3 regions of the Janibacter hoylei PVAS-1 genome follow, and region 3 is predicted to be linked to each of the others. Evidence: riboswitches for the same ligand, from Rfam matches in the RefSeq annotation. Region 3 holds a riboswitch; each other region holds the start of a gene.
What was found. A riboswitch is a leader RNA that binds a small molecule or an ion and turns the genes downstream of it on or off. The one in region 3 is predicted to bind S-adenosylmethionine.
Positions count from the first base shown of each region.

Region 1 (3,268 bases), on a different contig from region 3:
ACCTTGCCTCCGCCGTCCGCAGCGCGACCCGTCCCGGCGGGCCGACCCTGTGGCAGCGACTGCGCGCCGTGCCGCGGATGATCCGCGCCGTGCGCTCGGGCCAGTACACCGGACTGAGCTCGACCCGGCTGCTCATGATGCTCGCCGGCGTCGGCTACGTCGTCTCGCCCGTCGACATCGTCCCCGAGGGCCTGCTGCTCGCCTTCGGCCTCGTCGACGACGTGCTCGTCATCGGGTGGCTGGCGACGACCCTCGTGCGTGAGACCGAGGACTTCATCGCGTGGGAGCAGGGCGCCACCGCGGCCCCGGCCGGTGCGCACCACGGCGCCCCGCAGTGGGAGCAGCCGATCCCGTCGTACGTCGTCCCCGACTGATCCACAGGTCCGGAGGCGTCCGAGCGGCCCTCCACAGCCACGACTGGCCCCTGCCGGCGCGCGTCGGCAGGGGCCAGATTCGGTGTATGACACAGATCGTGAGACCCCGCGACGCCGCCGAGCTCGCCGTCCTGATGCCCTACCAGCTCGGGTTCCACCCCGGGCCCTCCGTCTGCCTGACGCTCATGCGCGAGCGGCGCCTCGGTCTGCTCCAGCGGCACGACCTCGTCGCCGAGCCGGACGTGGCTCGGCGTGTGGCCGCGGAGGCCGTCGCCATCGCGCTCCGGGAGGGGGCGAGCAGCGTGCTGCTCATGGCCTTCGAGGACGACGAAGGGCAGTCCCTTGCCCTGCGAGCGGCGATGACCGCGGCGGCTCTCGAGGCCGGGCTGCCGGTGCACCAGCACCTCGTCGTCCGCGACGGCCACTGCCACACCGTCGACGGCCCGGGGGCGGGCCGTGCCCTGCGTCTCCCACGACCCGAGGACGTGCCGGCGGTCGCTCCCTTCGTCGAGGCGGGGGTCTGCCCGGTACCCAGTCGGGATCACCTCGTGCGGGGGGTCCTCGCGGAGCGGGACGAGACGAGGGCGGCCGCCGTGGCCGTGGCGGCCAGCCCGCTGGGCGTGCGTCCCCGGGTCCCGGAGATCGCCACGGCCTGGACCCGGCTGCTCGACCCCGACGCCGGGGCCCGGCCCGTAGGCGACCTGGCCGACCGCGACCTGCTGGTGATCGCGAGGTCACTGCAGCTCGTCCCGTGGCGCGATGCCCTCCTCGCCGTGCTCTGTCCCGGGACCATGCCCCTGACGGGGGTCGACGAGCACTGGATCTCGCTCGCGCTCGAGGTCACGAGGTGGTGCCCGTGGGTCCTCGGGGACGACGAGCTCGTGCCGGAGGTGGGGGAGCACCGCGACGGGGTGCTCGCCGTCCGCACCCGGCTGCTCGAGCTGGCGCGTCTCGTCCCGGCCGAGCTCACCCCACCCCTGCTGACCAGCGCGGCGCACCTCGCGTGGTGGACGGGCGACGGCACGGTCACGGGGGTGTGCCTCGAGCGGGCTCTGCAGGTCGACCCCGACTACCGGCTCGCGGGGCTCATGCTCGAGCTGCTCTCCCACGGGGTCCGGCTGTGGGAGACGCCCAGAGTCGCCTGACCGGAGCAGGCCTCGTCCGCGCTGCGGACCCGGCTCGATCCGGCCGCCCGAGTGAGGTTAGAGTTGGCGCCAGGTCATGAGTGTCAGCGTCAAGCCCCGGCTAGCTGGCCGGCAACCCTCCTCGCGACGGGGTGCCCCGGGTGATGACCCGGCCGCATCGGAGTGATGTGGCAAGGCGAGACCCGGGAGCCCTCTCATGAGCGTATCCACCACACGGCCCACCACCTCTGCCCTCTGGCGTGACGACCACCCGTCCGGCGACCGCCTCTTCCAGCCCATCGGTGACCTCGTCGTCGAGTCGGGCGAGGTGCTGCCCGACGTCGTCCTGGCCTACGAGACGTGGGGACGGCTCTCGCCCTCCCGCGACAACGCGGTGCTCGTCGAGCACGCGCTCACCGGTGACAGCCATGTGGTCGGTCCTGCGGGCGAAGGTCACCCGACACCGGGATGGTGGCCCGGGCTCGTCGGGCCCGGCGCCCTCCTCGACACCGACGACTTCTTCGTCATCGCGATCAACGTGCTCGGTGGGTGCCAGGGCAGCACCGGCCCCGCGTCCCCCGGACCAGACGGCCGTCCGTGGGGCAGTCGCTTCCCGCGGCTGACCATCCGCGACCAGGTGACGGCCGAGGCGCGCCTTGCCGACGCCCTCGACATCCCGAGCTGGCACACCGTCATCGGTGGCTCGATGGGCGGCATGCGCACGCTCGAGTGGGTCGCCTCCTACCCGGACCGGGTCGGTACCGCGGTGGGCCTCGCATCGACCGCCTACGCCACGGCCGAGCAGATCGGCTGGAGCCAGACGCAGATCCACGCCATCCGCAACGACCCGTGGTTCGCCGGCGGCGACTACTACGGGCACCCGCAGGGCCCGGAGGTCGGCCTGGGCATCGCGCGGCGGATCGCACACATCACCTACCGCAGCGAGATGGAGCTGCACGACCGCTTCGGTCGTGATGTCCAGGACGAGGCGCCGGGGGAGAGCGGCCGGCCGCGCTACGCGGTCGAGAGCTACCTCGACCATCACGGGGGCAAGCTGGCGGCGCGCTTCGACGCCAACTCGTACATCGTGCTGTCCGAGGCGATGAACTCCCACGACATCGGACGCGACCGGGGTGGCATGGCGGCGGCGCTGGCCCCCTTCACCGGCCGGCTCGTCGTCGTCCCGGTGGACTCCGACCGGCTCTACCCGCCCCGGCTCTCGGACGAGATCGCGCGGGCCCGACCGGGCACGGAGCAGGCGATGATCCGCTCCGTCGTCGGCCACGACGGCTTCCTCACCGAGGTCGACCAGGTGGCCGCGCTCCTGGGCCAGGTCGTCGCAGGACGGCCCCTCGTCGACACGAGGAGCCGGAGTGAGACAGGTCACGGCGGTGCGGTGTAGCGTCTGGCCAAGACCCGTCCAGCAGCACTAGCCAGTCGAGGAGCAACGATGACCATCGTCGTGGGGTACGTGTCCACCAAGGAGGGCGAAGCCGCCCTGGAGCGAGCCTTCGAGGAGTGCCGTCTGCGCAAGGACAAGCTCGTCGTCATCCACTCCGACCGCGGTGGCGCCGGACTGAGCGGCGACAGCGCCCGCAAGAACGAAGAGGACCTCAAGCAGGTCCGCAGCCGCCTCGACGAGGCCGGTGTCGAGGGCGAGGTGCGGGGGCTCGTCCGCGGCAAGGAGCCGGCCGAGGACCTCATCGTCGTCGCCGAGGAGACCGGCGCCAGCCTGATCATCATCGGACTGCGCAAGCGCACGCCGGTCGG
Region 1 is NZ_PIPF01000002.1:120,190-123,457, forward strand. Features, by position in the region: gene CWN80_RS02830 (YkvA family protein) at 1-374, shown strand, start outside; gene CWN80_RS02835 (DUF4192 domain-containing protein) at 461-1,519, shown strand; SAM riboswitch class IV at 1,592-1,702, shown strand; gene metX (homoserine O-acetyltransferase MetX) at 1,716-2,900, shown strand; gene CWN80_RS02845 (universal stress protein) at 2,949-3,268, shown strand, end outside.
Region 1: it holds a riboswitch for S-adenosylmethionine, as region 3 does, so the genes downstream of both, metX (homoserine O-acetyltransferase MetX) here and ssuE (NADPH-dependent FMN reductase) in region 3, are expected to answer to the same signal.

Region 2 (3,268 bases), on a different contig from region 3:
CAGTGGAGCGCTGCGTGATGACGTCGTCGGGCTGGCTGCCCCCTTCGGGTGGACGATGCCCTCCTGCACGGTGACCCACGGGGTTCGCGTCGTCTGGTGTCCACCTTCCGTCAACCTGACCTTGGTATCCATGACCCATGCAGCAGAACCTCCGCGAGTACATCGACCGGCTCACGGTCGAGGGCTACACCGTGCGTGACGACCAGGGCGACGACCCGATGCTCATCGCCCCCGACGGCAAGGCCGTCGAGACCTGGCGGGAGAACTACCCGTACGACGAGCTCATGGAGCGCGAGGAGTACGACGTCCAGAAGTACCTGCTGCAGATCGAGCTGCTGAAGTTCCAGTACTGGGCGCAGGACACGGGGCGCAAGTTCGTCGTGCTCTTCGAGGGCCGCGACGCCGCGGGCAAGGGCGGGACGATCAAGCGCTTCACCGAGCACCTCAACCCGCGAGGCGCCCGCGTCGTCGCCCTGACCAAGCCCTCGGAACGAGAGCTCGGGCAGTGGTACTTCCAGCGCTACATCCAGCACCTGCCGACGAGCGGCGAGATCGTCCTCTTCGACCGCTCCTGGTACAACCGCGCGGGCGTCGAGCGGGTCATGGGATTTTGCAGCGACGAGCAGTACGAGAGCTTCATGGACCAGGCCCCGAAGATCGAGCGGATGCTCGCCGACGCCGGGGTGCACGTCACCAAGCTGTGGTTCTCGGTGACCCAGCAGGAGCAGCGCACCCGCTTCGCCATCCGCCAGATCGACCCGGTGCGCCGGTGGAAGCTCTCCCCGATGGACCTCGAGAGCCTCGACAAGTGGGAGGCCTACACCGAGGCCAAGGAGGAGATGTTCCGCCGCACGGACACCCGCCACGCGCCGTGGACGGTCATCAAGTCCAACGACAAAAAGCGCGGCCGGATCAACGCGATCCGCTTCTTCCTCAACCAGTTCGACTACGAGGGCAAGGACTCGCAGGTCGTCTTCACGCCCGATCGCAAGGTCGTCTCCCGAGGCCGCAAGACCGAGGGCGACTGATGCCACCCGGTCCCTGAGCGGGTCCCACGTTCCGCGTGGGCGGTCGCTCAGCGACCGTCTCGAAGGTGGTCCCTGAAGAGGTCGCTCAGCGACCGTCTCGAAGGTGGTCCCTGAGGAGGTCGCTCAGCGACCGTCTCGAAGGTGGTCCCTGAGGAGGTCGCTCAGCGACCGTCTCGAAGGGCCGGCAAAGGTCGACATCGTGGCCGCCCGGGTGCAGGGTGACCCCGTGACCAAGGATGCTGCCACCCGCCTGCCCCACGGCCGGGCCCTCGCCGACATCGGCCCGATCGAGCAGCTGCGCGCCGGCCGCCTCGGCGTGCGCCTGCCGCTCCTGCTCGCCGGGCTCTTCCTCTACGGGGCGTCCATGGCGATGGTCCTGCGCGCGACCCTGGGGCAGATCCCGTGGGACGTGCTGCACGTCGGCGTCTCGCACCACATCCCGCTGAGCTTCGGCACGATCGTCATCGGCGTCTCGCTGCTCGTGCTGCTCGGCTGGATCCCCCTGCGGCAGAAGCCCGGTCTGGGCACGATCGGCAACGCCCTGCTCATCGGTCCGTCGGCCGACCTCGTGCTGTCGATCCTCGACGAGCCGTCCGGCACGGTCTGGCGGGTCGTCCTGCTGCTCGGCGGCGTGGTGCTCAACGGCGTCGCGACGGGCATGTACATCGGGTCGCAGTTCGGCCCCGGCCCGCGCGACGGTCTGATGACCGGCCTGGCTCGCATCACCGGTGGTTCGATCCGGGGCGTGCGCACCGGCATCGAGGTCGCCGTGGTCGCCGTCGGCTGGCTGCTGGGCGGCACCGTCGGGGTCGGCACGATCCTCTACGCCGTGGCCATCGGGCCGCTGGCACAGCTCTTCCTGCCGCTCTTCACGGTTGAGCTCGGGCGCCCCGTCCCACCCTCCAATACATAACTGGACATTATGGATCGGATCATGTCACGTTATGGGTAGGTCATGAGTCCCAGCGCGAAGCCCCGGCTGGCTGGGCGGCAACCCTCCTCCCTTCGGTGGGGTGCCCCGGGTGAGGACCTGGGCGCGGTCGACCGACCGGGCCAAGCGAGGGGCGTTGCCGCCCCGTGACCCACACAGGAGCACCCATGTCCGCCACCGCATCGACCGTCCTCACCTCGAGCGTGCAGGGCCGCCTCGTCACCGGGACCGAGGTCGCGATCACCTCCCGCCAGCACGAGTTCACCATCGACGAGCCGGAGAGCCTCGGCGGCGCCGACCGGGGCGCAAACCCGATCGAGCACCTGCTCGCCGCCCTCGCATCGTGCACCGTCATCAGCTACCAGGTCTGGGCCGGCAAGCTCGGCATCGCGGTCGACTCCATCGACGTCGACCTCGAGGGCACGATCGACCTCGCCGGGTTCTTCGGCACCGACGAGACCGTGCGCCCCGGCTTCCAAGGGATCGAGCTAGGAATCCGGGTCGCCGGCCCGGCGAGCGAGGCGGACTACCGCCGCCTCGAGCAGGCCGTCGCCGAGCACTGCCCCGTCCTCGACAACCTGACGCTGGGCGTGCCGGTCACGACGTCCCTCGAGGTGGCTCCCGCCGCTGCCTGAGGGCCACGCCGGGGCTACTTACTATCGCGCGACCTCGCGCAGCGATCCGTCGACCCGTCGGGTCCAGCCACGTGAGTCGAGGTGCTCGAGCAGCGGCACGGCCACCCGGCGGGTCGTGCCGAGCGCCTGCCGGGCGGCGCTCAGGGTGAAGGGCTGCTCCAGCCCCGCCAGCACCCGCATCGCCCGGGCCGGACCGTCGGGCAGCAGCACGACGTCGTCGGGCAGTCGCAGCAGCCGCCCGAGGCGCGCGGCCGCGGCGAGCTCAGCAGGCCCTAGGCCGAGGTCGTCGAGGTCGCCCCGTTCCGGTGCATCGAAGGGGGAGTCCCGCAGCCTCCCTTCGACCGCCGCGACCCCCACCCCCGCGGGACCGAGGCCGGCCGCGGACGGATCGTGGACCCGGCCGCCGGTGATCGTCAGGTCGGTGCCCGAGACGAGGCTGCGGACGAGCTCGGGGCCGAGCGGCGCAGGGAGGTGCTCCGGCAGCAGCAGTGCCCTGGCGGCCTCGGCGACGGGCATCCCTGCGCTCAGGCGATCGGCACCGTGGTGGGCGGCGACCGACTCGACGAGCTCGGCTCGCCATGACTCCCAAGCCCGGGAGTCGACCAGCCAGTCGCCCTGCCGCACAGCGGTGCTCGGCACCGGCAGGCCCAGTCGTTCGAAAGTGGCGACGCGAT
Region 2 is NZ_PIPF01000005.1:116,854-120,121, reverse strand. Features, by position in the region: gene ppk2 (polyphosphate kinase 2) at 138-1,028, shown strand; gene yczE (membrane protein YczE) at 1,255-1,941, shown strand; SAM riboswitch class IV at 1,980-2,094, shown strand; gene CWN80_RS05755 (OsmC family protein) at 2,127-2,594, shown strand; gene CWN80_RS05750 (SelB domain-containing protein) at 2,616-3,268, opposite strand, start outside.
Region 2: it holds a riboswitch for S-adenosylmethionine, as region 3 does, so the genes downstream of both, CWN80_RS05755 (OsmC family protein) here and ssuE (NADPH-dependent FMN reductase) in region 3, are expected to answer to the same signal.

Region 3 (3,268 bases):
CCGTCGACGAGGACCTCGCCGCTCGTCGGGGTGCTCAGCCCGCCGAGCAGGTCGAGCAGGGTGGTCTTGCCCGACCCGCTCGGTCCGACGAGGGTGAGGAACTCCCCTGCCGGGACGGTGAGGCTGATGTCCTCGACGGCCCGCAGCACGCTCGCGCGCGGCTGGTCCTTCGTCGGGCGGACGACGAACTCCTTGGTGACGTGGCGCAGCTCGATGCTCGAGGTCACTTCGTCCCCTCCTTGGCCAGGTCGTTGTACTCGTTGGTGTAGATCGACGCCGGGTCGAGGTCTGCCTGGTCGACGATCCCGGTGCTCTCCAGCCAGGCCGCCCACTGGGTGAAGTCCTCGTCGGAGACCGCCCCGCCCTTCGCCGGGACACCGGTGCTCTTCCAGAAGCGGACGTTGTCGGTGCTCTCGTTGCGGTCGCGGCCCTCGATGATCCGCTCGAAGCGCGCGTGGACGGTGGCGCGGGGTGTCCTGCGGGCCCACTCGATCGCCTTGGCGACACCGGTGGTGAACTCGCGGACGGCGTCCGGGTGCTGGTCGATGAAGTCGTCACGCAGCACGTACTGGCCGCCGTTGAGCTCGTGACCGAGCACCTCGGTGTCGCGCACGAGCTCGCGGATGTCGGGCTGCGAGAGCGCCCGGTCCTGCAGGACCCCGCCGAGGGCACCGACGTCGATCTGCCGGCGGCGGATGGCCTCCTCGGTGTCGTTGGGTGGCAGGACGACGAGCTGCACCTGGTCGATCTGCCGGCTGGTGAGGCCGGCCGTGGTCAGCCAGGTCTCGATGAAGGCCTCGGCGTGGGCCCCCAGCGTGTTGACGGCGATCTTCTTGCCGACGAGGTCCTTGGGCCTGCGGATTCCGCTGTCCTTGCGGACGTAGAGGCCCTGGTAGGACTTCTTGTCCGAGCCGTAGTAGTTGATGACCGCGGTGATCGGCGACCCGGCCTGCGCGAGCTTGACGATCGCTCCGGAGAATGCGCCACCGACATCGGTCTGCCCGGTCGCGACGGACTGGATGTCCTGTGGCCCGCTCACCGTCGCGCCGACGTACTCGAGGTCGATGGTCGGGAAGTAGCCGAGGTCGTCGGCCAGTTCGGGGAAGGTGACGTTGTTGGCGCTGCCCTGGTATCGGAAGGTCACGCGGCCCCCGGGCCCGGTGCCTGCGGCATCGCTCGTGGGCAGGGTGCAGCCGGCGAGGGCGGAGGTCGTCGCGATCCCGGCGAGGCCGAGCAGGACGGAGCGGCGTGAGGTGTGGGTGCTCATCAGGCCACCGCCACGGAGCGCGCGAGGAGGTCGCCGCGGTGGGCGGCCTCCGCGGCCGCGACGAGCGAGCGACCGGCGACGGCGTCGAGGAAGACGCGGGTCACCTCGGCCAGCGGGCCGGCGGCGGACTCGGCGATGCTCACCTCACCGCCGTCGTGTCGGGTGACCTCGGAGGCGAGGACGAACCACCCCGGCGTGATGGCGCTCGGCGCGAGGCTGGCGAGCACGGGGCGCAGGGCGTAGTCCACCGCGAGGACGTGGGCGGGGCTGCCGCCGGTGGCGATCGGCAGGACCACCTTGTCCTTGAGCCCGGTCTGCGGCAGCAGGTCGAGGAAGGCCTTGAGCAGGCCGCTGTACGCCGCCTTGTAGACCGGCGTCGAGACGATGACGGCATCGGCGCGGGCCAGGGTGCAGGCCGCGCGAGCGATGTCGTCGTCGTCCGTGTCGGCTCGCAGGAGCGGCTCGGCGGGCAGGTCCCGCAAGACGATCGGGGCGATGAGGTGACCGGCGCGCTGCACGCGGTGCGACAGGTCGCCGAGGACCGCCTCGGTCCGCGACGAGGTGGACGGACTGCTGGAGATGGTGGCGATGACAGCCATGGGGGTGCCTCTCTGTGGGCATGACGGATCGACGGTCGACGAAGGGGGTCTCGTCACCGGACCGGGGTTGGTGGGGGTGATGTCGCATTTCCCTAGGGAAACGCGCAGGTGGCGCCGCATTTCCCTAGGGAAATGCGCAGGTGGGGCCGTATTTCCCTAGGGAAATACGGGTTCAGGTCAGCGACAGAGCGCGCTGTTGACCCTCAGCAGGTCGACGTGGCGCCGCAGCGCCGGGCGCAGCGACCGCGGTGCGGTCCTGGCAGTGGTGCTCATGGGAGATCCCGTCTCTCGTCGGGAGGCCGGCGAGGGCCTCGCGCTTGCTCCGACCGGAAGTGACCGGAGCCAGGTCCTCACCCGGAGCACCCCACCGCGAGTTGGAGGGTTGCTGTCCAGCGAGCCGGGGCTTGACGCTGGAACTCGTGACCTGATGAAGAACCTACGCAGATCCATCTCCTACTGCAAGAGAAGGAGTTGCCTGTCTCGCGATCCGGACCCCACGAGTGCCCCTGTCCCCCAACGGGACCCAGCTGACTCGACAGGTGGTTGTGTGGTCAACCGGTAGCGCCGGGTGCCGGCAGCGCCCGGTGAGCGCCGCCGGCTCGCTGAACTCCCTGTTCAACACACAACCATCAGCAGGACGAAGGGGGCGCCGCCGCCAGCACGACGAAGGGTGGGGTCGACGCGACTCAAGGAAAAGTCCGGACTGCCTGCGCCCCGTGAGAGGCAGACCAAGCGGTCCGGACTTTCCCCCAGCGTCGACCCCACCCTTCGCCGGGCGGCCCGGTCTTCGGCAGGACGGACGAGAGGGCTCAGCCCTGGCTGAGCATCTCCGCCGTGAGGAAGGCCAGCTCGAGACTCTGCTGGTGGTTCAGGCGCGGGTCGCACACGCTCTCGTAGCGCTTGTTGAGGTCCTCGTCGAGGATCCGCTCGGCGCCGCCGAGGCACTCGGTGACGTCGTTGCCGGTGAGCTCGACGTGCAGACCGCCGGGGACGGTGCCGAGCGAGCGGTGCACCTCGAAGAAGCCGCGGACCTCGTCGACGACGTCCTCGAAGTCACGCGTCTTGAAGCCGGACGCCGACTCGAAGGTGTTGCCGTGCATCGGGTCGCAGATCCAGGTGACCATCGCCCCGGAGTCGCGGACTTTTTCGACGATGGCGGGCATCGCCTCGCGGATCTTGCCGGCACCCATGCGGGTGATGAAGGTCAGGCGGCCGGGCTCGCGGTGCGGGTCGAGCAGGTCGATGATCCGCAGCAGCTCGTCGGGGTCGGCCTTGTCGGAGACCTTCATGCCGATGGGGTTGCGGATCCGGCTGACGAAGTCGAGGTGCGCGTGGTCGATCTGACGCGTCCGCTCCCCGATCCACAGGAAGTGACCCGAGGTGTCGTAGAGGTTGCCGGTGC
Region 3 is NZ_PIPF01000007.1:355,488-358,755, forward strand. Features, by position in the region: gene CWN80_RS08560 (ABC transporter ATP-binding protein) at 1-227, opposite strand, end outside; gene CWN80_RS08565 (ABC transporter substrate-binding protein) at 224-1,267, opposite strand; gene ssuE (NADPH-dependent FMN reductase) at 1,267-1,866, opposite strand; SAM riboswitch class IV at 2,175-2,291, opposite strand; gene CWN80_RS08575 (class II 3-deoxy-7-phosphoheptulonate synthase) at 2,676-3,268, opposite strand, start outside.